DNA from 4 places in the Halopseudomonas oceani genome. Region 4 is predicted to be linked to each of the others. Evidence: predicted binding sites of a transcription regulator. Region 4 holds the regulator's gene; each other region holds the start of a gene.
The links. The regulator sigma-54, encoded in region 4, starts transcription at its own class of promoters, with help from an activator protein. The targets are predictions, from matches to a motif close to ANTGGCATNNANNTTGCTNT.
Positions count from the first base shown of each region.

Region 1: a site for sigma-54 is predicted at 3,435-3,454, ahead of ACKPCU_RS17125 (pilin). Genes of this name have one in related genera too.
Region 2: a site for sigma-54 is predicted at 2,818-2,837, ahead of glnA (glutamate--ammonia ligase). Genes of this name have one in related genera too.
Region 3: a site for sigma-54 is predicted at 3,355-3,374, ahead of flgB (flagellar basal body rod protein FlgB). Genes of this name have one in related genera too.

Region 1 covers NZ_OY781932.1:3,666,160-3,671,696, reverse strand. The annotation lists gene ACKPCU_RS17140 (prepilin peptidase) at 1-232, opposite strand, end outside; gene ACKPCU_RS17135 (type II secretion system F family protein) at 236-1,495, opposite strand; gene pilB (type IV-A pilus assembly ATPase PilB) at 1,499-3,199, opposite strand; gene ACKPCU_RS17125 (pilin) at 3,498-3,899, shown strand; gene ACKPCU_RS17120 (hypothetical protein) at 3,980-5,537, shown strand, end outside.
Region 2 covers NZ_OY781932.1:827,813-833,349, forward strand. The annotation lists gene glnL (nitrogen regulation protein NR(II)) at 1-238, opposite strand, end outside; gene ACKPCU_RS03785 (DUF4124 domain-containing protein) at 542-1,177, opposite strand; gene glnA (glutamate--ammonia ligase) at 1,322-2,725, opposite strand; gene thiI (tRNA uracil 4-sulfurtransferase ThiI) at 3,039-4,505, shown strand; gene typA (translational GTPase TypA) at 4,660-5,537, shown strand, end outside.
Region 3 covers NZ_OY781932.1:1,825,351-1,830,887, reverse strand. The annotation lists gene flgF (flagellar basal-body rod protein FlgF) at 1-100, opposite strand, end outside; gene ACKPCU_RS08670 (flagellar hook protein FlgE) at 311-1,708, opposite strand; gene flgD (flagellar hook assembly protein FlgD) at 1,745-2,425, opposite strand; gene flgC (flagellar basal body rod protein FlgC) at 2,443-2,883, opposite strand; gene flgB (flagellar basal body rod protein FlgB) at 2,886-3,302, opposite strand; gene cheR (protein-glutamate O-methyltransferase CheR) at 3,543-4,370, opposite strand; gene ACKPCU_RS08645 (chemotaxis protein CheV) at 4,404-5,351, opposite strand; gene flgA (flagellar basal body P-ring formation chaperone FlgA) at 5,459-5,537, shown strand, end outside.
Region 4 covers NZ_OY781932.1:1,355,890-1,361,426, reverse strand. The annotation lists gene lptC (LPS export ABC transporter periplasmic protein LptC) at 1-434, shown strand, start outside; gene lptA (lipopolysaccharide transport periplasmic protein LptA) at 421-975, shown strand; gene lptB (LPS export ABC transporter ATP-binding protein) at 972-1,697, shown strand; gene ACKPCU_RS06375 (RNA polymerase factor sigma-54) at 1,791-3,290, shown strand; gene hpf (ribosome hibernation-promoting factor, HPF/YfiA family) at 3,417-3,725, shown strand; gene ptsN (PTS IIA-like nitrogen regulatory protein PtsN) at 3,747-4,205, shown strand; gene rapZ (RNase adapter RapZ) at 4,207-5,061, shown strand; gene ACKPCU_RS06355 (HPr family phosphocarrier protein) at 5,061-5,333, shown strand; gene pmbA (metalloprotease PmbA) at 5,501-5,537, opposite strand, start outside.

The DNA of each region.
Region 1 (5,537 bases), 1.8 Mb from region 4:
TTTTGCAGTGCGGGCAGTGTGAGTGCGGCAACAGCAGATTATAGGTTTCCGCCGCAGGGTGTTCTGTGTCGGGTTCGAGTAGTTCGAGGGCCTGTTGACGCCATTCCCGCTCCATCATATGTGGCAGGCGGTGAATGACGACGTTGAGGAAGCTGCCGACAATCAGGCCCAGCAGGCCTGCGAGCAAAACAAAGGCCAGCGCATGGCTGGCCAGATAGTCAATGAGCGGCATGTGCTAAACGACGTTACCCAGCTGGAAGATCGGCAGGTACATGGCGACAATCAGGCCGCCGACGAGAATACCCAGCACCGACATGATCATCGGCTCCAGCAGAGTGGTCAGGTTGTCTACCTTGTTGTCTACCTCTGCCTCATAATAGTCGGCGACTTTTTCCAGCATGCCGTCCAGGTTACCGGACTCTTCGCCAATCCCGGTCATCTGGGTCGCCAGAGAGGGGAAAACTTTGGTGGCGCGCATGGAGAAGTTGAGCTGTGAGCCAGCTGACACGTCTTCTTTGATCTTCATTACCGCGTTGTAGAACACCACGTTACCGGAAGCACCGGCGACCGAATCCAGTGCATCCACCAGCGGTACACCCGCAGCAAAGGTCGTGGACAGGGTGCGTGCGTAACGGGCCACGGCAGCCTGATAAACGATATCGCCAACGATTGGTGCTTTTAAAAGTGTGCGGTCTTCGAAGTCCCGGAAGGGTTTTGATCGAAGGTGGGCTTGTGAGTAGATGTACCCAGTCGCGATTATTATTGCGAGCAATATGAACCACCATGACTGCAACCACTCAGATAGGCCGATCACAAATAACGTGAAAGCGGGTAACTCGGCGCCGAAGTTGGCAAAAACTTCCTGAAAGCTGGGTACTACTTTCAGCAACATGATGGCCGTCACGATGATCGCAACCACAACTACCGCGATCGGGTAGGTCATTGCCTTCTTGATTTTTGCTTTGAGAGCTTCTGTTTTCTCTTTGTAGGTCGCGATCCGGTCCAGCAGCGACTCCAGTCGACCAGATTGCTCGCCGGACTCAACCAGGTTGCAGAACAGATCGTCGAAGTATTTAGGGTGCTGTCGCAAAGAGTCCGCCAAGGTGTTACCGGCAGCAACATCGGTCTTGATCTCGGTGACCAGCTTGCCGACGCTCGGGTTTTCTGCGCCTTCGGCGATAATTTCGAAGGACTGGATAATGGGGACGCCGGATTCCATCATGGTCGCCAACTGGCGAGTGAAGAAAGCGATGTCCAGCGGTTTGATCGGCTTGGGGCGTTTTCCGAACAGCGCCGACTCGCGCTTGATTTTGGTAACCAGGATGCCCTGTTTGCGCAGCTGGGTCTTCACCAGCGCGGCATTTTCACCCTGCAGGACGCCATCGATTCTGGTGCCCTTGCGATCCTTGCCCTCCCATTTGAAGGGATACAATTTCTCTTCTTTTTTCTTTGCCTTCCTGGCGGGATTCTTCTTCAATGCGGCTTGTTGCGCCATGACTTAATCCTTGGTCACTCGGTTGACTTCCGCCAGGCTGGTGACACCCTCTGTTACTTTCATAAGGGCGGACTGGCGCAGGTTTCTGAAACCTTCACTCTGGGCTACGTCAGAGATCTGAATAGAGTTGCCGTCTTCCATGATGATGCGCTGCATCGCCGGGGTGATCTTGACGACCTCATAGATACCAACACGTCCTTTATAACCGTCTTTGCAGTTTTCGCAACCCACGGGCCCGTAAATTGTTAGGCCTGCATCAATTTTTTCTGGAGTGAAGCCCTCTTCAAGCAGTACTTCGCGAGGGACATCCATCTTGGTCTTACAGGTCTTGCACAGGCGACGCGCCAACCGCTGGGCGATGATCAGGTTTACGGAGGTGGCAATATTGAACGATGGTACGCCCATATTGCGCATGCGCGTCAGGGTTTCGGCTGCGCTGTTGGTGTGCAGCGTCGACATAACCATGTGGCCGGTCTGGGCGGCTTTGATTGCAATCTCGGCGGTTTCCAGGTCGCGGATCTCGCCCACCATGATGATATCGGGGTCCTGGCGCAGGAAGGCGCGCAGCGCCTGGGCAAAATCTAGGCCCTGCTTGGGGTTGACGTTGACTTGGTTAATGCCTTCAAGGTTGATTTCAACCGGATCCTCGGCGGTGGAGATATTTCGCTCCATGGTGTTGAGGATGTTCAGGCCGGTATACAGCGACACGGTTTTGCCTGAGCCGGTCGGGCCGGTCACCAGAATCATGCCCTGCGGTCTGGCCAAGGCTGCCAGATACATCTGCTTCTGGTCCTCCTCGTAACCCAAGGCGTCGATGCCCATCTTGGCGCTTTCCGAGTCGAGGATACGTAGCACCACTTTTTCACCCCATAGGGTTGGCAGCGTGTTAACCCGGAAGTCGATTGCCTTGTTCTTGGATATTTTCAGCTTGATGCGGCCATCCTGTGGCTTGCGTCGCTCGGCGAGGTCCATGGACGACATAACCTTCAGGCGCGCTGCAATCCGGACGCCTAGCTGTACCGGCGGTTTTGCGACTTCGTGCAACACCCCGTCAGTGCGGAACCGGACTCGATATGTCTTCTCATAGGGTTCGAAGTGCAAGTCAGATGAGCCCATGCGGACGGCGTCGAGCAGCATTTTGTTGACGAAGCGCACAATGGGGGCGTCGTCTGCCTCGGAGCCGCCGTCTGACTGGTTGTCGTCCTTAACCGCTTGTACATCTAGGTCATCAAGGTCTGCATCGGCCATGTCACCCAATCCACCGGTCGGGCTGTCCAGATACTTCTCTATGGCGTTGAGCAGTTTGTCATCTTCGACAATGACGGCATCGGTCATCAGGCCTGTGTGAAACTGAACGTCACTCAGTGCCTGCTGGTTGGTCGGGTCTGATATACCGAGGTACAGGCGCGATCCGCGCTTGAATAGCGGTAGAACGTTGTGCTGACGGACCAGCTTTTCACTGACCAACTCTTTGGGCTGGGCCTCTTTGTCCAGAGCACCCAGGTCGAAATAGGGGTAGCCGAACTCCTCGGCGCAGGTCATGGCGAGGGATTTGGCGTCGGCTAGCTTTTTCTGTACTAGGTGCGTGATGAGCGGAATTTTGTCCTGGTTTGCCTGCTGGCATGCCTTGGCAGCCACGTCAGCCTCGATGAGGCCTTCCTGCACGATTCGTCGTGCGAGCCCTGAAAGAGCGGGGGTTTCCATGTGGCGATAGTCCCAATCTGCAAAAACGTCAATGCTGCAGACTATAGTACAGACGACGCAGGGATTGAACTGTCCGCATCAGCCAGCTGTGCGCGGGTTGCCAGTATTTGCCCTGATTACCGGTATAAGTGCTAGGGGTGACAAAAAATGTCACTTTTTGTCGTACACCGTTCAGTTCGCGCGCCGGTCTGGCGACTGAGAGCCAGTGCACAGGCTGTAAAACAGTTCTTTGCATGTTGGTCTGATATTTGCTTTGATCCTGTCAGCCGCACGGCTATTACACTTAAAGGAGTACATCATGAAAGCTCAAAAGGGTTTTACCTTGATCGAACTGATGATCGTTGTTGCGATCATCGGTATTCTGGCTGCTATCGCACTGCCGGCTTATCAGGACTACACCAACCGCGCCAAGGTTTCTGAAATCGTTCTGGCTGCCAGCTCTGCTCGCACCTGCGTAACTGAAATCGTGCAGTCTGACGGCTTCTCCAGCCTGGATAGCTGCTCCACTGGCTTCGTTGCTACCCAGTACGTTTCTGCTATGACCGTTGCCGCAAATACTGGTGTTGTTACTGCAAATGGGGCTGGTTTTGGCGAGGCCGTAACTGTCACTCTTAAACCGTCTGACACCGGTCCCAACCGTATTGGCGAGTGGGTTTGCTCTGGTACTCCGGTCAAGTGGATGCCGGGCTCTTGCCGTTGATACTTGCTTAATAAAAAACCCCGGCGTGTCCCGCCGGGGTTTTTTGTTTTCAGCCAATACCAATAAGGATGTTTTTGTCGGTGAGAATCTCGATCAGACTGGCGTTGGTGCTGTTGTGCGCCGCTGCCGTGTTTTTACTGTATCTGCCGGCTACCTCCGGTGCGCTCTATTATGATGATTACTCCAACCTGCGAGGGTTGGATCAGATAACCGATTGGCACTCGGCTTGGCAGTTTATCTCTGGCGGGCAAGCCGGTCCTTTGGGCAGGCCGCTGGCGTTATTGAGCTTTTTACCCTTCAGCGCCGGATGGCCGGAGAACGCGCAAGCGATTTTGACGGCTAACGTTCTCCTGCATTGCGGCAACTTCATTCTCCTGCTGATTCTCGGGCATTCCATACTTGCACGGTGCCCTTCAGTGGACGCCAATCTACGGTTCAGGATTGCGCTAGGGGCGGCGTTGGTCTGGGCCGTGATGCCGTTGCTGGCATCTACCTCACTGATTGCTATTCAGCGCATGACCGGACTTGCCACCTTTTTTGGTCTGTTGGGCCTTATCGGCTTTGTGCGTGGTTACGCCTTAGCTGAGCAGCGCCCGTTGCTGGGTTACGTCTGGCAGATGGCGGCGCTGGGCGCTGGGACCCTGCTTTCGATTTTTTCCAAGGAAAGCGGTGCTCTATTCCCGGTGTTTGCGCTTATTATCGATTTCCTCCTACGCCCCGCAGTTGGGGGTGGGTATTCAGGCAAGGTGGCGCTGTTGCGTCGCGTAACGCTACTTTTGCCGTTGTTGTTTGTGATTGTTTATATCTCGCCACTGCGCATGGACTGGTTCCGGTTTAATGATTACCGGGGGTTAACGCCGTTTAACCGGTTCATGACCGAGCAGGTGGTGTTGTGGGAGTATTTACAGCGTGCCTTTTTGCCGCAGTCACCGACGGCCTTCGGCCCGTTCCACGATTATTACGCGGCCAAGCCGGTTGGTCTGCAAACCATTGCTGCAGCACTGGCCTGGTTGCTCGTGTTGGGCTTGGCCTTTGCCTGGAGGCACCGCTACAAATGGTTCGCGCTGGCTGTTTTTTGGTTTCTTGCCGGGCATTTGATCGAGTCTACGAGCGTTTTGCTGGAGCTGTATTTCGAGCACCGCAATTACATTGCCGTTTACGGTATCTGCCTCTTTCTTAGTGTCGGGGCTTTCACGGCCAAGGGGCGTTTGGCGGCGGTCGCACCCTATTTGCTGGGTGGTTACATCGTTCTGTTGTCGACAGTTCTGTTGGCCATGACTGTGCTCTGGGGGCAGCCGGGTAAGGCCGCAGAAAGCTGGAATGCTCGCCATCCAGGCTCCGCACGTGCCGCTTTACATGCGGTGTTTGTGGAGATGAATAGCGACTTCAAAGGGCTTGAAGAGTCGAACAACGAGTATATAAGTCGCGAGCGTCAGGCCTTCGCGATGAAAGTGCTGGACAGAACGAAGGCTGCCTGCCCTGATTGTCTGGACGTGCGAGTGCAGGCGCTTATGTACTCATGCTCGTTGACACCGCCTGAGGATACGCGAGCCCGGATGGTGGAGGTTCTGAACGTCGCGCGTCTAGGCAGAATCAACGTAGCCGTTGTCGATCAGTTGTTCAATCTGCAGGAGCTGA
Region 2 (5,537 bases), 530 kb from region 4:
GGGCTTCGCGCTTGGTAAAAGGGTGGCCGTTCTCAACCGCGTTGTGCAGCGAATCGAGGGCTGCCGCGCTATCAGTGAACAGCCCTTGCAAGGGCTGTTGATATACCCGTTGTCCGCTGACTGCCAGCAGCATTTCCGCCGCCGGATTCATGAAGCTCAGGCGCAGGTCGCTGTCCAGCAGCAGCACGGCAGTGGTCAGGTTATCGAGAATCTGGCGTAGAAATCGGTCTGGCAGCATGGCTATATCCGTCGTTTGGGCAAGGAAATGCAAGAAGCGAACCAATTCGGGGCGTATTCCGGGAGAGATGGATAATCCGTTGCCCGTTTCTGTGACGAGTGGCTCCCGGAATGCTCAGGCGCGTGCGCAGGCCCGGTGTTTGCTGGTGTTCCCGCTGCCGACGAGGGCCTTGAGCGGACGTTTCAGTCGTTCGTTGGGCTAGTGGATATCGGCTGGGCGCATTGGAACGGTGCGCGAATTGGAGTCGCGAGTGACGAGTATGCACCGATTTGGTGCGCTCGTCATTCGCGCTGGGGGGGTGGGTCAGGGGGTGCTGGCGGGTGGCTTGGGCACGTTCGGCGCTGTCGGTGCGGCCGGCGCCCGCGGTGCCTGGTTGGGTGAGTTGATTCGGCCGGGCTGGTTTAACGAGGTGCGCTGCACATGGACGGTGATCGGGCTGCTGGCGATCAATTCCTGGCCGCTGGCGTCAGTGATCACCGCTTCAATCTGGTGCGACCCCCGATCCAGGTTGGGCAGGGTCAGGCTGGCCTCGTTCTGGCCATCGCCCGGCAGTGCCTGGGTGGAGAGGGTGCCATCGACTCGGGCCCGAAGCAGCGCTCCGCTTCGCAGCGGCGGGTCAATGGCAATGCCGAGGACCAGATTGCCGTCGTTGGCCCGTACCCCGCTGTCGTTGGCAGGGCTGGTGATTTCCAGGCGGCGGTAGCGTCCTTGGCTTGTTGCCGCATTGCCGGTGGTGCTGCTGCTCTGGTTATAGGTCGGAGCAGGGCGCGGTGCATCCATGGCGTTGGGCGTGGAAATCTCAATGCGCTTGGCATTGGGGGATGGCTGGTCCGAGTAGACGGTGTTGCCTTCGGCATCGGTCCAGGTATAGATCTCGGCAGTGGCGCTCTGGCTGAAGATCAGCGCGCTGCACAGGGCAAAGATAAGCTTGCGCGGCATTGTCGTACTCTCCTTGAGACATCTGCTCATGCTGGCACCGTCCGGGAAAGCTGGCAACTGCCTTGGTCTGCCTTGGCGACAGACGTAAAAAAGGGGCGCCCGACCGGGCGCCCCTTTTTTGGGTGACAGTTGCCTGTCTCTGGATCAGACGCTGTAGTACAGGTCGTATTCCAGCGGGTGAACGAAGGTGCGAACCTTGATCTCTTCGGCGCTCTTCAGCTCCATGTAAGCGTCGATGAACTCGTTGGTGAACACGTCGCCCTTGGTCAGGAAGTCGCGGTCTGCGTCCAGCGCTTCCAGTGCCTCTTTCAGGCTGCCACATACCTGCGGGATCAGCGCGGACTCTTCCGGCGGCAGATCGTACAGGTTCTTGTCGGCCGCATCGCCGGGGTGGATCTTGTTCTGGATGCCGTCCAGGCCAGCCATCAGCAGTGCTGCGAAGGCCAGGTAGGGGTTGGCAGCCGGATCCGGGAAGCGTGCTTCGATGCGACGGGCTTTCGGGCTGGAAACGTACGGGATACGGATGGAAGCGGAACGGTTGCGGGCGGAGTAGGCCAGCATGACCGGAGCTTCGAAGCCCGGGACCAGACGCTTGTAGGAGTTGGTGGACGGGTTGGTGAACGCGTTCAGTGCCTTACCGTGCTTGATGATACCGCCGATGAAGTACAGGGCGGTGTCAGACAGGCCGGAGTAACCTTCGCCAGCAAAGGTGTTGTTGCCGTCTTTGGCGATGGACATGTGAACGTGCATACCGGAACCGTTGTCGCCGTACAGCGGCTTCGGCATGAAGGTAGCGGTCTTGCCGAACGCGTCGGCAACGTTGTGTACGCAGTACTTCAGGGTTTGTACTTCGTCGGCTTTCTTCACCAGGGTGTTGAACAGTACGCCGATTTCGTTCTGGCCAGCAGTTGCCACTTCGTGGTGGTGAACTTCGATGGTCAGGCCCATTTCTTCCATGGCGTTACACATGGCAGTACGGATTTCGTGGTCGTGATCGACCGGCGGCACCGGGAAGTAACCACCTTTGACGCCCGGACGGTGGCCTTTGTTGCCAGTCTCGAAGTCGCCGTCAGTGTTCCAGGAAGCCTGCTCGGAGAAGATCTTGAACATGGAGCCGGAGATGTCGGACTTGAATTTCACTTCGTCGAAGACGAAGAATTCCGGTTCCGGACCAACGAATACGGTGTCACCGATACCGGTGGACTTCATGTATTCTTCGGCGCGCTTGGCGATGCCGCGCGGGTCACGCTCGTAGCCCTGCATGGTGGAGGGCTCGATGATGTCGCAGACGATGATCAGGGTCGGCTCTTCGGTGAACGGGTCCAGAACGGCGGTGCTGTCATCGGGCATGAGGATCATGTCGGACGCTTCGATACCTTTCCAGCCGGCAATCGAGGAGCCGTCGAACATCTTGCCGTCTTCGAAGAAGTCTTCGTTGACATCACGGGCCGGCATGGTGACGTGCTGCTGTTTGCCCTTGGTGTCGGTGAAGCGCAGGTCTACCCACTTCACGTCATGCTCGTTGATCAGTTGCATCGCTTTCGACATGGTTTCCTCCAAAAGGAATCGTTTGCCAGACAGCCGGTCTGGCACCTTATATAACGTCCAGCGGACAGGCCGCTGCTCGGTTGCATTACAAGTGAGCAAAAGGTGTGCCATTTCGGAGCATCGCCTGTGAGCCCCGTATTTGGCGCTTTTTGCTCTGAAACTTGGTGATGCGCACCATTCTGGAGCACCTTGTTGGTGCATTCAATGGTGAGTGTGCGCCAAGTTGGTGCGTTGTCTGCACGGCAGTTAGCCGAGCGCTGAGCGCCTGCTGCGCGTATAATGCAGCGCTTTGCGCACGATATGCCAGCCCCCCATGAAACTGATCATCAAATTTTTCCCGGAAATCACCATCAAGAGCCGTCAGGTTCGCAAGCGTTTCATTGCCCAATTGAAGGGCAACTTAAAAAAGGTGCTGTCGGCGGTTGACCCGCAAGCCCGGGTCAACGGGAACTGGGACAGTCTCGAAGTCAATCTGGGGCCTGATCCGGCGCTGCAGCAGCGCTGTATCGAACGGTTGCGCAACACGCCGGGCATTTCGCATTGCTTCGAGGTGCACGAGTATCCGCTCGGCACCATCGATGAGTTAATCGAGCTCTGTGTGGCCAATGTCGGCGATCAATTGCGCGGCAAGACCTTTGCGGTGCGCTGCAAGCGGGTGGGTAGCCATCCGTTCAGCTCGCAGGATGTCGCGATCAAGGTGGGCAGCGCGCTCAATACCCGCTGCGGCGCAGCCGGTGTGTCCTTGAAAGATCCTGAAGTGGAAGTGCATGTCGAGATTCGTGATCAGAAAATTTATCTGATCCAGGCGCGTCACGAAGGTATGGGCGGCTTCCCGCTGGGAACCATGGAGCCGGTGCTTAGCCTGCTGTCAGGCGGCTTCGACTCCACGGTGGCGAGCTATCAGATGCTGCAGCGAGGCCTGCTTCCGCATTTCGTCTTCTTCAATTTGGGGGGCCGAGCCCACGAGCTGGGTGTGCGTCAGGTTGCGCATTACCTGTGGGAGCGTTATGCGACCAGTCACCGCCTGCGCTTTGTCAGCGTTCCCTTTGAAGGGGTGGTTGCCGAGATTCTGCAGAACGTTGAAAACAGCCAGATGGGTGTGGTGCTCAAGCGCATGATGCTGCGTGCCGCAGACCGGGTAGCCTACCGCTTGGGCATCGATGCTCTAGTCACCGGCGAGGCCATTGCCCAGGTGGCCAGTCAGACGCTGCCGAACCTGAGTGTTATCGACAAGGTGGCAGAGCGGTTGGTCATTCGTCCGCTGATTACCACCAGCAAGCTGGACATTATCGATGTGGCCCGGCGTATCGGCACGCTGGAATTTTCCAGCAGCATGCCTGAGTACTGCGGGGTGATCTCCGTCAGTCCGGCTATTCGCACCACAGTGGCGCGGGTTGAGGCGGCTGAAGCCGGATTCAACTTTGAGGTGCTGTCGCAGGCGGTGGAGAATGCCGCCTACAGCGAGTGCAGCGAGCTGGGCGAGATGATGGAAGGCGGCTCGCCGGTCGAAATTGTCGAGCAGGCACTGACCGGCCAGATCGTTATCGACATCCGCCACCCCGATGAGCAGGAACTAAGGCCGCTGCAGCTGGACGGGGTGGAAGTGCAGTCGATTCCTTTCTATACCCTCAATAGTCGTTTTGCCGAACTCGACCCGTCTCGCGCCTATCTGCTGTATTGCGAGAAAGGGGTCATGAGTCAGCTGCATGCCCAATATCTGCTGGATGAAGGTCACGGCAATGTACGTGTGCTGCGGCCGGGCGGCAGCAGCAAGCGCTGAATAGCATCACCGGGCAGCTGTTCTGCTCGGCGCAATTGAAGTAATGGCAGGGTGTTTTGAACAAAAAACACCCATTGTCACCTTTGGGTCTGTATAATGCCCCCCTCTTTTTTTCAGTATGCCGGCTGTCGCCGCATCACCCAGGACGCTCACAGTGATCGAGAATCTCCGCAATATCGCCATCATCGCGCACGTTGACCACGGCAAAACCACGCTGGTCGACGCTCTGCTGCGTCAGTCCGGTACCCTGGATCGCAAGGAACTGGATTCCGAGCGGATCATGGATTCCAACGACCAGGAAAAGGAACGCGGCATTACCATTCTGGCGAAGAACACCGCCATCAAGTGGAACGGCTACAACATCAACATCGTCGACACCCCCGGCCACGCCGACTTCGGTGGCGAGGTTGAGCGCGTGATGTCCATGGTTGATTCGGTACTGCTGCTGGTTGATGCGGTTGATGGTCCGATGCCACAGACCCGCTTCGTAACCCAGAAGGCCTTCCAGGCCGGCCTGCGTCCGATCGTTGTCGTGAACAAGATTGACCGTCCGGGTGCCCGCCCTGACTGGGTTATCGACCAGGTCTTCGACCTGTTCGACAGCCTCGGCGCTACCGACGAGCAGCTAGACTTCCCGTTCGTCTACGCCTCCGCAATCAACGGTATTGCTGGTATGGACCCGGAAGAAATGGCCGAGGATCTGACCCCGCTGTTCCAGACCATCGTTGATCGCGTGCCGTCTCCGGACGTTGACCTCGACGGCCCGTTCCAGATGCAGATCTCGGCACTGGACTACAACAGCTTCCTGGGGGTGATCGGCATCGGTCGTATCCGCCGCGGCAAGGTCAAGACCAACACGCCGGTGACCTCTATCGATGCGCAGGGCAAGAAGCGCAACGGCCGTATCCTGAAGATCATGGGTCACCACGGTCTGCAGCGCGTTGAAGTTGAAGAAGCTCAGGCTGGCGACATCATCTGCATCAGCGGCTTTGACCCGCTGTTCATCTCCGACACCCTGTGCGATCAGCAAAA
Region 3 (5,537 bases), 470 kb from region 4:
ACCCGGTAGTGGACAGATTTGCCAGATTGTTGGCATGCGAACGCTGGGCCAACGCGTTCTGGCTGGCCCCTGTCATGGATATGTATAGCGATTTGTCCATGCCCTGCTCCCGAATCACACAGCGACAAGGAATTGCCGCTTACGTACTTTCACAGGATTAAATGCAGAGATCATGCCAAACAGGGAGAAAATAAAATAAGTCTTTATTTTCAAATAGATACTTACTGAAAAGAAAAACCAAAACGGCAATATCGTCAAAACCACTTGCCGATATTGCCGCTTGGGACCGTCGCTGAAGGCGTCGGCATTATTACCTCAGATTGATGATCGACTGGGTAACCGTGTCTTCAGTCTGAATAGTTTTTGAGTTTGCCTGATAGTTGCGTTGCGCGACGATCAGGTTGATCAATTGCTCGGAGATATCCACGTTGGACTCTTCCAGCGCCCCCGACTGAATACTACCCAGCGTGCCACTGGTAGGCGCACCAATCACCGGTTCACCAGATTCGTATGACTGAGCCCAAGCAGTGCTACCGAGCGGCGTCAGACCTTGCTGGTTAGCGAAGGTTGCCAGCACCACCTGGCCCTGAATCCGGGTTTGGCCGTTGGTATAACGAGCCACCAGCATCCCCGACTTGTCGATTTGCAGTCCCGCCAGTTCACCCGTGGTAAAGCCATCCTGCGTAACAGCCGTCACGGCGAAGCCGGATGAATACTGGGTAGAGCCAGTCAGGTTGATGGTGATATTACCGACCGGCGAGTCAGCCCCCGTCGGCTGCCCCGCATCATCCAGAGGCACCCAGCCGGTTAGCGCCAGAGGCTGAGGCGTGGTCAGCTCACCAACGGTATTGAAGTCCAGGTCGTAGCGCGTAGTGGTAGTCGGATCAAAGGCAGGATCACTTGCCTCAACGCCAGTCTGCGGATCACGCCCATCAATGAGCACATACATGTCCCAGCTGTTGGCATCGTTTTTGACAAAGTACTTGGTCATGACGTGGGAGTTACCCAGGCTGTCATAAATATTGACCGACGTGGAACTGTTATACGTTGCAGAGTTGGTCGGATCAAAGGTGGCCTGACCCGCCGCCTGGCCTGCAGCTTCCGCGGCAGCGACTTCCGCCGGGGTAGGGTTGGCCGGGTCAGCCGCAGTCGCAATCGATGCTGCATAGGCGGCATCATATTGCTGGGTCCATACCTCAGGACGTGTCTGCTTGGAGTTCAGGTTCAACGTCGAAGCGATCTCGGTAGTTGCATTCGGGTCAGCGGAACGCGTATCAACTCGCAGATCCGTCCTCACCCCCTGGTTGATCAACCCAGACACCGGGTTAACACCAAAGCCCTGCAGGCGCTCACCAGCATTGTTGACGATATAACCATCACTGTCGGTGCCAAAGTACCCCGCCCGCGTGTAGCTGAGCGCACCGTTATTGCTGGTCACAAAGAAGCCGTTGCCATTGATCGCGAGATCAAGGCTGTTCTGTGTGAAACTGATATTGCCCTGCTTGAACAACTGAGCCGAATTGGCCAGCGCGACACCACTCCCCGTCGCATAGCTGCCGGAACCAAGCACTGATGCGGCATAGACATCCGCAAACTCGGCACGCGAACTCTTGAACCCGACGGTGCCAGCGTTGGCGATGTTGTTACCCGTGATATTCAGATCAGAAGCTGCCGCCCGAATACCACTCAAACCGATATTGAAAGCCATGGTTGTTTCTCCTCGCCTACTCTATTCGGACGACTGTTATTGGATCGAATACACACTGGACAGAGCAATGCTGCCCAACCCGGCCACATTGAGCAGCAGGCCTCCATCCTCGGCCCCACTCAACGTCACACTATCCACATTGGCTGGCAGTAACGTGGCCAGCTGCACGTCCTCACCATCGATCGCGGCCATGGCCTCGAATCGATAAGCACCAGACGGCATATATTCACCATCTGCATTTTTGCCATCCCACTGGAAGTCGTGCATGCCTGCTTCCTGGCTGCCCATATTGACGGTATCGACCAGCGTACCCGCCTCGTCATACACGTTAACAAACACATTTGGACTGCTCGCCGGCAGGGCCAGCTGCCCCTCAAAGCCGAGAGTCGGATCGACCATAGCCTGATCAGATGGAACGATCACCGTGCGCCCAACCAATGACGATGCCTGCAACGCCTGGGAGGACTGATAGCCACCAAGCAGCATTTCCATTGAGGCGTTGAGGTTGCCAATCCCTTCGACAGTACTGAACTGCGCCAGCTGTGCGATGAACTCACCATTTTCCTGCGGTGAAAGCGGGTCTTGGTTTTTCATCTGAGTAACCAGCAGTTCGAGAAACTGCTCTTTGCCAAGCTCGTTACTTGACTCAAAGCGGTCGTGGTCAATCTTGTAATCATCCAGTACGCCGCTGCCGGTTGAAACATTGCTGATGCTCATGGTCTATTTTTCTCCGTTCACTGACCCAGCGTCAGAACGCGCTGCAGCATGGTCTTAGCCGTATTCATGACTTCCACATTGGTCTGGTAGGACCGGGAAGCAGACATCATGTTGGCCATTTCCTCTACTACGTTCACATTCGGGTAATACACATAGCCGTCTTCGTTGGCCATCGGGTGATCCGGCTCATAGCGCGGCTCAAGACTGGCATCAGACTCAACGATGCCCAGCACCGCAACGCCGTCGCCGGCTTGCTGGTCAGGGCTGAACAACGAGCCGCCGGTAGCCTGTTGGCTGTTGAAAATCGTGGCAAACACCGGGTTTCTGGCACGGTAAGTCTGATCAATACTGCTGGAGACGGTATCGGCGTTGGCGATGTTGCTGGCGACGGTATTCAGGCGCAGAGACTGTGCGCTCATGCCGGAACCCGCAATATCGAACACTTTATCAAGCGACATGATCAGTCTCCCCTGAGGGCTGTCATCAGCCCCTTGAACTTGCTGTTGAGAAACGTAAAGCTGGCCTGAAAGTCGATCGCGTTCTGGGCATAGGCGGCCTTCTCGACTTCGGAATCAACGGTATTGCCGTCGACCGATGGCTGCAGCTGGTTGCGATAGCGCAGACCTGCCACCTGATCTACCAGACTGTCCAGCACCATGTGCCCCGCATCAGTCTGAGCAACCGGCATGCTCTGCCCGTCACCGACCAGCCCGGTGCCCTGCTGGGCTGCGAGCACCGCATTGAAATCCAGATCCCGCGCCTTGTAGTTAGGGGTCTCTGCGTTTGCAATATTGTTGGCTAGCACCTCAGCGCGCTGAGCACGAAACTTCAGCGATTGCTCATGTATCCCGAGGGCGTTGTCGAAACTAATGCTCATTGCCACTTTCCTCGTTTCGGTCCGTCGACCAAAAACCGTCATTGGAGGCAACAAAGCAATCAGCGTGCCAAAAATAAAATCACTTTGATTTCAAGGATTTGCAAATAGTCGCGTCAGAAAAGCGGCAACGTCTTACCGGCAAACGGCAAGAGCAGGAGCGCTTGATTGGCAAGCGGCAAAAGAAAAGCCGGCAGAGATATGCCGGCTTACCAGAAGAGGGTCGCAATAAATCAGGAGGGATCAACGGGCCTTGTAAACGATACCCGGACTGCACTGCACCATCTGATACAGCTCGGGAAGACCGTTGAGTGCCTCGGAAGCACCGAGCATCAAATAGCCGCCGGGCTTCAGCGTCGCGTGAATGCGTCGCAGGATGTCCTTCTTTACATCGGCAGAGAAGTAGATGAGCACATTTCGACAGAACACGAAGTCAAACTTACCCAACATCGAATAGCTGTCCAGCAGGTTCATGGCGCGGAACTCGACGCGATTGCGAATTGCCGGTTTAACCGCCCAGCGACCCGGGCCAAGCTGGTCAAAGTAACGCGCAAGGCGGTCCTGCGACAGACCACGGGCCACAGACAGACTATCGTACTCCGCGCTTTTGGCCGCATTCAGGATGCCACCAGAAAGATCAGTTGCGACAATCTGGGCACCGCCACGCAACTGCCCCAGGTTGCTGCGTTCAAACTCATCAATCGCCATACTCAGGGAGTACGGTTCCTGACCTGATGAACAGGCAGCCGACCAGATTCGCAGACGCTGTCCTGGCGCGCTCTTGATGAACTCCGGGATCAACCGCGTTTTCAGCACCTCGAACGGGTAGACATCCCGAAACCAGAGCGTTTCGTTGGTCGTCATCGCGTCAATCACAGACTCACGCAGACCACCACGGGGCTGCGCCTGAATCCGCTTAACCAGCTCGCCGAGACTGGCAATACCCTCCTGCTCAAGCAGGCGGTTGAGTCGGCTGGACACCAGATACTGCTTGTTGTCCCCCAACACAATGCCGCAGGCCTTTTCCAGAAAGTCTCTGAACAGCTGAAAATCCTGATTCGCCAAAGTCACGAAGCCTGCCTTGTATCAATTAAACCCATAGTGCTAGGCCTGGTCATCTACGTCGCCGCGCAAAGAACGCAATCGCTCTATTACCCGTTGAGCCAGATCATCCGGCTTGAACTTGGCCAGAAAATCATCCGCGCCGACCTTCTTGACCATCGCTTGGTTAAACACCCCGGAGAGCGAGGTATGCAACATGATGTGCAGTTTATTCATGCGCGAATCGTTGCGCACTTCGGCGGTCAGAGTGTACCCATCCATTTCCGGCATCTCGATATCCGAGATCATCATCAGCAGCGACTTACTGACATCTTCACCTTGATCGGCCCGAGCCCTCAGCCAGTCCAGTGCCTGACGCCCGTCGTTCAGTGCCACGATCTCGACACCGATTTCCTGCAGGCAACGCGCCACCTGCTTGCGGGCAATCGATGAGTCGTCAACGATCAGAACCGTCCGGGCTACTGCATCCGCCTGGGATTCTGCATCAATAACGCCATCGGAAATCTTCTCGTTGGTCGGAACGACCTCTGCCAGCACCTTTTCCACGTCAATAATTTCGACCATCTGATTATCGACGCGAGTGACCGCTGTCAGATAATGCTCACGCCCCGTGCCCTTTGGCGGCGGGTGGATCTCGGACCAGTTCATGTTGACGATGCGCTCGACCGACCGCACCAGAAAACCCTGAACCTTATAGTTGTATTCGGTGATGATCACGAAAGCCGTTTCCAGATCATCCAGACCAGGCCCGCCGGTTGCACGATTCAAATCCAGAATCGGCAGGGTGCCGCCGCGAATGTGCGCTACACCTCTGACCACCGGATGCAGCTTCGGCATCGCAGTCAGGCGCGGGCATTGCAGCACTTCCTTCACCTTGAATACGTTGATGCCGTACAACTGATTACCGGCCAGCCTGAACAGCAGCAGTTCGAGTCGGTTCTGGCCTACCAACTGGGTTCGTTGGTTGACTGAATCCATCACACCAGCCATGGACTGCTCCTCTTGTTTGAATCGGGTGAAACGGCATGTTTCGTGCTAGTCCATCATCAGACGGCAGTAAACTGACGGACATCACCCAACTGTTTGTAGGTAATTGTATGCGTTTTATCACCGGGTGCGCGGTATTGGCGATATTTTTTTCCGCCAGCACACACGCCAACCCGCTCATTGATCAGC
Region 4 (5,537 bases):
ATTTCTATATCGACAATGCCCGCATCCAGATGCTCGACGAGCAGGGCAAGATCGCCTATCAACTGACTACCAGCCACGCCGTCCACCAGATCGACGACGGCAGTACGCACCTGGAAGACCCGGAGCTACTGTTCTATCGTGGCGGCGACCCGACGCCCTGGCTGCTCAAATCAAGACAAGGCGTGGTTACCCAGCGCGGTGACCGCGTTGATTTGACGACCGACGTCCTGCTCAAGCAGAACAGCGCCGATGCCCGTCAACTGACAACCTCGGCGCTGACGCTGTTTCCCGGTCGCGACTACGCCGAAACCGATCAACCAGTTAAAATCGAAGCCGCTCGCAGTGTGACCACTGCCGAGGGCATGAAACTCTTTCTCAACGACGGCCGCCTGACGCTGCTGTCCACCGTACGAGGCCAATATGAGGTGCGTTAAACCCCTCCTTGCCCTGACGCTGGCACTCTGCCCGCTGAGTCACGTTATGGCGCTGCCCAGCGACAGCAGTCAACCCATTCGCATTCAAGCCAACGGGGCGACGCTTGACGACAAGCGTAATACTGCCGTGTACACCGGCAACGTCGTTATCACCCAAGGCAGCCTGCGTTTGACCGGCTCGCGCGTGACCCTGACGACCAACGCAAACGGTGAGCTGAATACCATGGTGACTCAGGGCGGCCCGGCTACCTATCAGCAGACTCCGGAAGCCAACAAGCCTCCAGTCAAGGCACGTGCAGAGACGATCGAGTACCACGCCGACCGCGAGACCATCGTCCTGATCAAGAACGCGTTCCTTGAGCAGTCAGGCAACACCTTTCAGGGCGAGCATGTCAGCTATGACATCCAGCGCCAGGTGGTGGATGCCGGTCAGAGCAGCAGTGGCGCCAGCGGCAGCGAAGGCGGCGGGCGGATCGAGATCGTTATCCAGCCTCGCAGCCGTAGCGCCGAGACACCCAGCGAAGAGCCGGCAGCCCCATGACCACCCTGCAAGCGAGCCACCTGGCCAAGGCCTACAAGTCGCGCAAGGTCGTCCGCGATGTGTCCGTGTCAATCGACAGCGGCCAGGTCGTCGGCCTGCTCGGCCCCAACGGCGCCGGTAAAACCACCTGCTTCTACATGATCGTCGGTTTGGTCAAGGCTGACGAAGGCAAGGTGACTGTCAACGGCAAGGATGTCACCCGCCTGCCGATGCACGGCCGGGCCCGCGAAGGTATTGGCTACCTGCCACAGGAAGCATCGATTTTCCGCAAGTTGACCGTAGCGGAGAACATCATGGCGATTCTGGAAACTCGCAAGGATCTGAACCGTCAAGCCCGCGAAGGCAAACTTGAATCGCTACTGCGCGAGTTTCATATTCACCACCTCAGCGACAGCCGCGGCATGAGCCTGTCGGGTGGTGAAAGGCGACGCGCCGAGATCGCCCGCGCCCTGGCCACCGACCCCAGCTTCATTCTGCTGGACGAGCCCTTTGCCGGGGTAGATCCGATTTCGGTCAACGATATCAAACAGATCATCCAGCACCTGAAGGACAAGGGAATCGGTGTCCTGATCACCGACCACAATGTCCGAGAAACGCTGGATATCTGTGACAAGGCCTATATCGTCAACGACGGCCACATCATCGCCGAAGGCGACGCAGAGACCGTTCTGGCCGACCAGACAGTAAAAGATGTGTACCTCGGTCATGCCTTCCGGCTATAAAAGCACCCGCAACTCAGGCATGCTAGCGGGGAACGAGTCCGGTCCTCGTCCGGCACAGGGTCTGACCAAGCGCACAAGGTAATACGCGACACAATGAAACCATCGCTCGTCCTCAAGATGGGGCAGCAGCTGACGATGACACCGCAGCTGCAGCAAGCCATCAGACTGCTTCAGCTATCCAGCCTTGACCTCCAGCAGGAGGTGCAAGAGGCGCTGGAAGCCAATCCCATGCTGGAAATGGCAGACGACGGCGACGAAGACTACGGCAGCAGCAACGCGCAGGATAATGGCGATGATGACGCGCCAGCGGTCACCATGCCCGAACCGGTTTCCCTCGACTCCATTGAGCAACATGGCCAAGCCGACCAGGACACTAACTGGAACGAACAGATCCCCAACGAGTTGCCAGTCGACACCCAGTGGGAGGACGTCTATCAGACCTCGGCCAGCTCGCTGCCCAGCCAGGACGATGAAGACTGGGACTACACCTCACGCACCGGCACCGGCGAAACCCTGCAAAGCCATCTCGAGTGGCAGCTGAACCTGCTGCCGGTGTCCGAAACCGATTACCAGATCGCAACTGCCTTGATCGACGGTATCAATGCCGACGGCTATCTTGAAGAGTCGCTCGACGACATTCTGGCCTCCCTGCCCGCAGAGCTGGAAGTCGAGCTGGATGAAGTTGAGATGGTCTTGCACCGCATTCAGCAGTTCGAGCCGGTTGGCGTTGGCGCACGTGATCTACGCGAATGCCTGCTACTGCAGATTCGTCAGCTGCCTGAGAATACTCCGATGCTGGAGCAGGCAACCCGAGTAGTGCGCGATCATCTGGAGCTGCTCGGCAGTCGCGACTTTACCCAACTGATGCGCCGCAGCAAGCTGAAGGAAGACCAGCTGCGCGATGTGGTCGCCCTGATTCAGACCCTCAACCCCCGCCCGGGCTCGGAAATCGCGTCGGGCGAACCCGAGTACGTCATCCCGGACGTGATCGTCCGCCGTGACGCCAACCGCTGGCTGGTCGAGCTGAATCAGGAGGCCGTCCCCAAGGTTCGTGTCAACGGCCACTACGCATCAATGGTGCGGCGAGCCGATTCCAGCAACGACAACACCTACCTGCGCAATAATTTGCAAGAGGCGCGCTGGTTCATCAAGAGCCTGCAGAGCCGCAACGAAACATTGATGAAAGTGGCTACCCAGATCGTCGAGCACCAGCGCGGCTTCCTGGAACATGGCGAAGAAGCGATGAAGCCGCTGGTACTGCATGACATCGCCGAGGCGGTTGGCATGCACGAGTCGACCATTTCGCGGGTAACCACCCAGAAATACATGCACACACCGCGCGGCATCTTTGAGCTGAAGTACTTTTTCTCCAGCCATGTTGGCACCAGCGAAGGAGGTGAATTCTCCTCTACCGCTATCCGCGCGCTGATCAAAAAGCTGGTCGCAGCAGAAAACCCAAAGAAACCATTGAGCGACAGCAAGATCGCTGGTTTACTTGAAGAACAGGGCATCGAAGTAGCCCGGCGGACCATCGCAAAGTACCGCGAATCGCTCAACATCGCGCCATCGAGCGAACGCAAGCGACTGGTCTAGCACCTGCAGCGACAGCCCTCTGAAAGGGCCGTCCAACGCAGCAGATCCAGTTCAGGGATCAAGCAAGTGGCATTACCGGGTGACCGTGGGTCGCCCAGCAACAACAAGCCAATCAGGAGACGCCGTATGCAACTGAACATTAGCGGTCACCAACTCGATATCACCGACGCACTGCGCGACTACGTCACCGAAAAAATGTCCCGCCTGGAGCGGCATTTCGACAAGATCACCAACGTCCAGGTCACCCTGGAGGTGGAAAAACTTCGACAGAAGGCCGAAGCTACCCTGCATATTGCAGGTGGCGAAGTGGTCGCACTGGCAGAACACTCTGACATGTACGCCGCCATTGACCTGCTGACCGACAAGCTGGATCGCCAACTGATCAAGCACAAGGAAAAGCACATCGACCGTCAGCAAGGCGCGAACGACCGATAACCGGACCTTCACTGCATCAACATGCAAATAGACCACATCCTGACCCCTGAACGCACCTTCGCTGGCGTTCAGGGTGGATCCAAAAAACGTGTGCTGGAGCTGATCGGCAAGCTGGTTGCCCAGCACACCAACCTGGATCCAGACGCCATTTACGAAAACCTCATCGCTCGAGAACGCTTGGGCTCCACCGGTTTCGGTAATGGTATCGCCATTCCCCATTGTCGTCTGGAGGACTGCCATCAGGCCATCGGCGCCCTGCTGCAGCTGGACGGCAAGATCGATTTCGACGCACTCGATGGCCAACCGGTCGACCTGATCTTTGTTCTTCTGGTCCCGCAGGAAGCCACCGAACAACATCTACAGATTCTCAAGATGCTGGCCAGCAAACTCGACAACGCCGAGTTACGAGATGCGCTGCGCGCAGCACCCGACGCGGACAACCTGTACCGTGTCATGGTCGGCCCCGGCGACGGAGGCTGACATGCGTCTGATTGTCGTCAGCGGCCGGTCCGGTTCAGGCAAAAGCACCGCTCTGCACCTGCTCGAAGACAACGGCTTCTACTGTATCGACAATCTGCCTGCCGGCCTGCTGCCGGAACTGGCTCGCCAGGCCCGCGAAAACGCCTTCAGCCTGCCAGAAGTGGCGATCAGTATTGATGCCCGCAACCTGCCTAATGACCTGGCCCGCTTTCCCGAACTGCTGCGCGACGTCCGCAACGCCGGCGTACAGTGCGACGTGCTGTTTCTTGCCTCGCGCAACGACGTACTCATCAAGCGCTTCTCGGAGACCCGCCGCAAGCACCCGCTAACCGATGGCAATCTGTCACTCGGAGAAGCACTGGATCGCGAAGCGCTGCTGCTGCAACCGATCATCGACCTGGCAACCCTCAAGGTCGACACCAGTCACCTCAACCTTTATCAACTGCGCGACCACCTCAAACAACGCCTGCTCGGCACCAAGGGCAGCCAGCCGTCAGTGCTGATCCAGTCTTTCGGCTTCAAACGCGGCCTGCCCGTGGACGCAGACCTGGTATTTGACGTGCGCTGTCTGCCAAACCCGTACTGGCTACCGGACCTGCGCGCCTTTTCCGGCCGCGATACACCGGTCAGCGACTATCTGAGCAAGCAGCCTGAAGTGGAGGAGATGTATCAGGATATCTGTCAGTACCTGAAGAAATGGCTGCCGCGCTACGCCGCCAGTGAGCGCAGCTACATGACCATCGCCATCGGCTGCACCGGTGGGCATCACCGCTCGGTCTACATCGCCGAGCGCTTGGTGCGGGAACTGAGCGCCGGCACCCCAAACCTGCTGATACGACACCGCGACCTGCCCTGATGCCAAGCTCACGCGTTCTCATCATCAACAAACTGGGGCTGCATGCCCGTGCCGCCGCCAAGTTTGTTGGCATAGCCAACCAGTACGGCTGCAAGGTCAGTATCGGCCACGACGAAAACGACCAGGTTGACGGCAAGAGCATCATGCAGGTCATGATGCTGGCAGCTGGCAAAGGCACAGAGGTATGCGTCAACTGTGAAGGCGAGCAGGCAGAGGAAGCCCTGCAGGCATTGCTGGACCTGATCAACGACTACTTTGGGGAAGGGGAGTAGACCCAGCTGCAAGCTGCTACAGGATGGCCCGGGCGACAGGGCTACCCAGTGTTTTTCAAAGTTCTTTTGCTACCCCCTCAACGCAAAGTAAGAACCACTCGACCCAAAGCCGCGCGGGTTTTACTTGCAGCTTGAAGCTTGCGGCTTGCAGCTGACGGTGGGGGGCGCTACGCGCCCCCCACCGTCATCCCATCCACCAGCCAA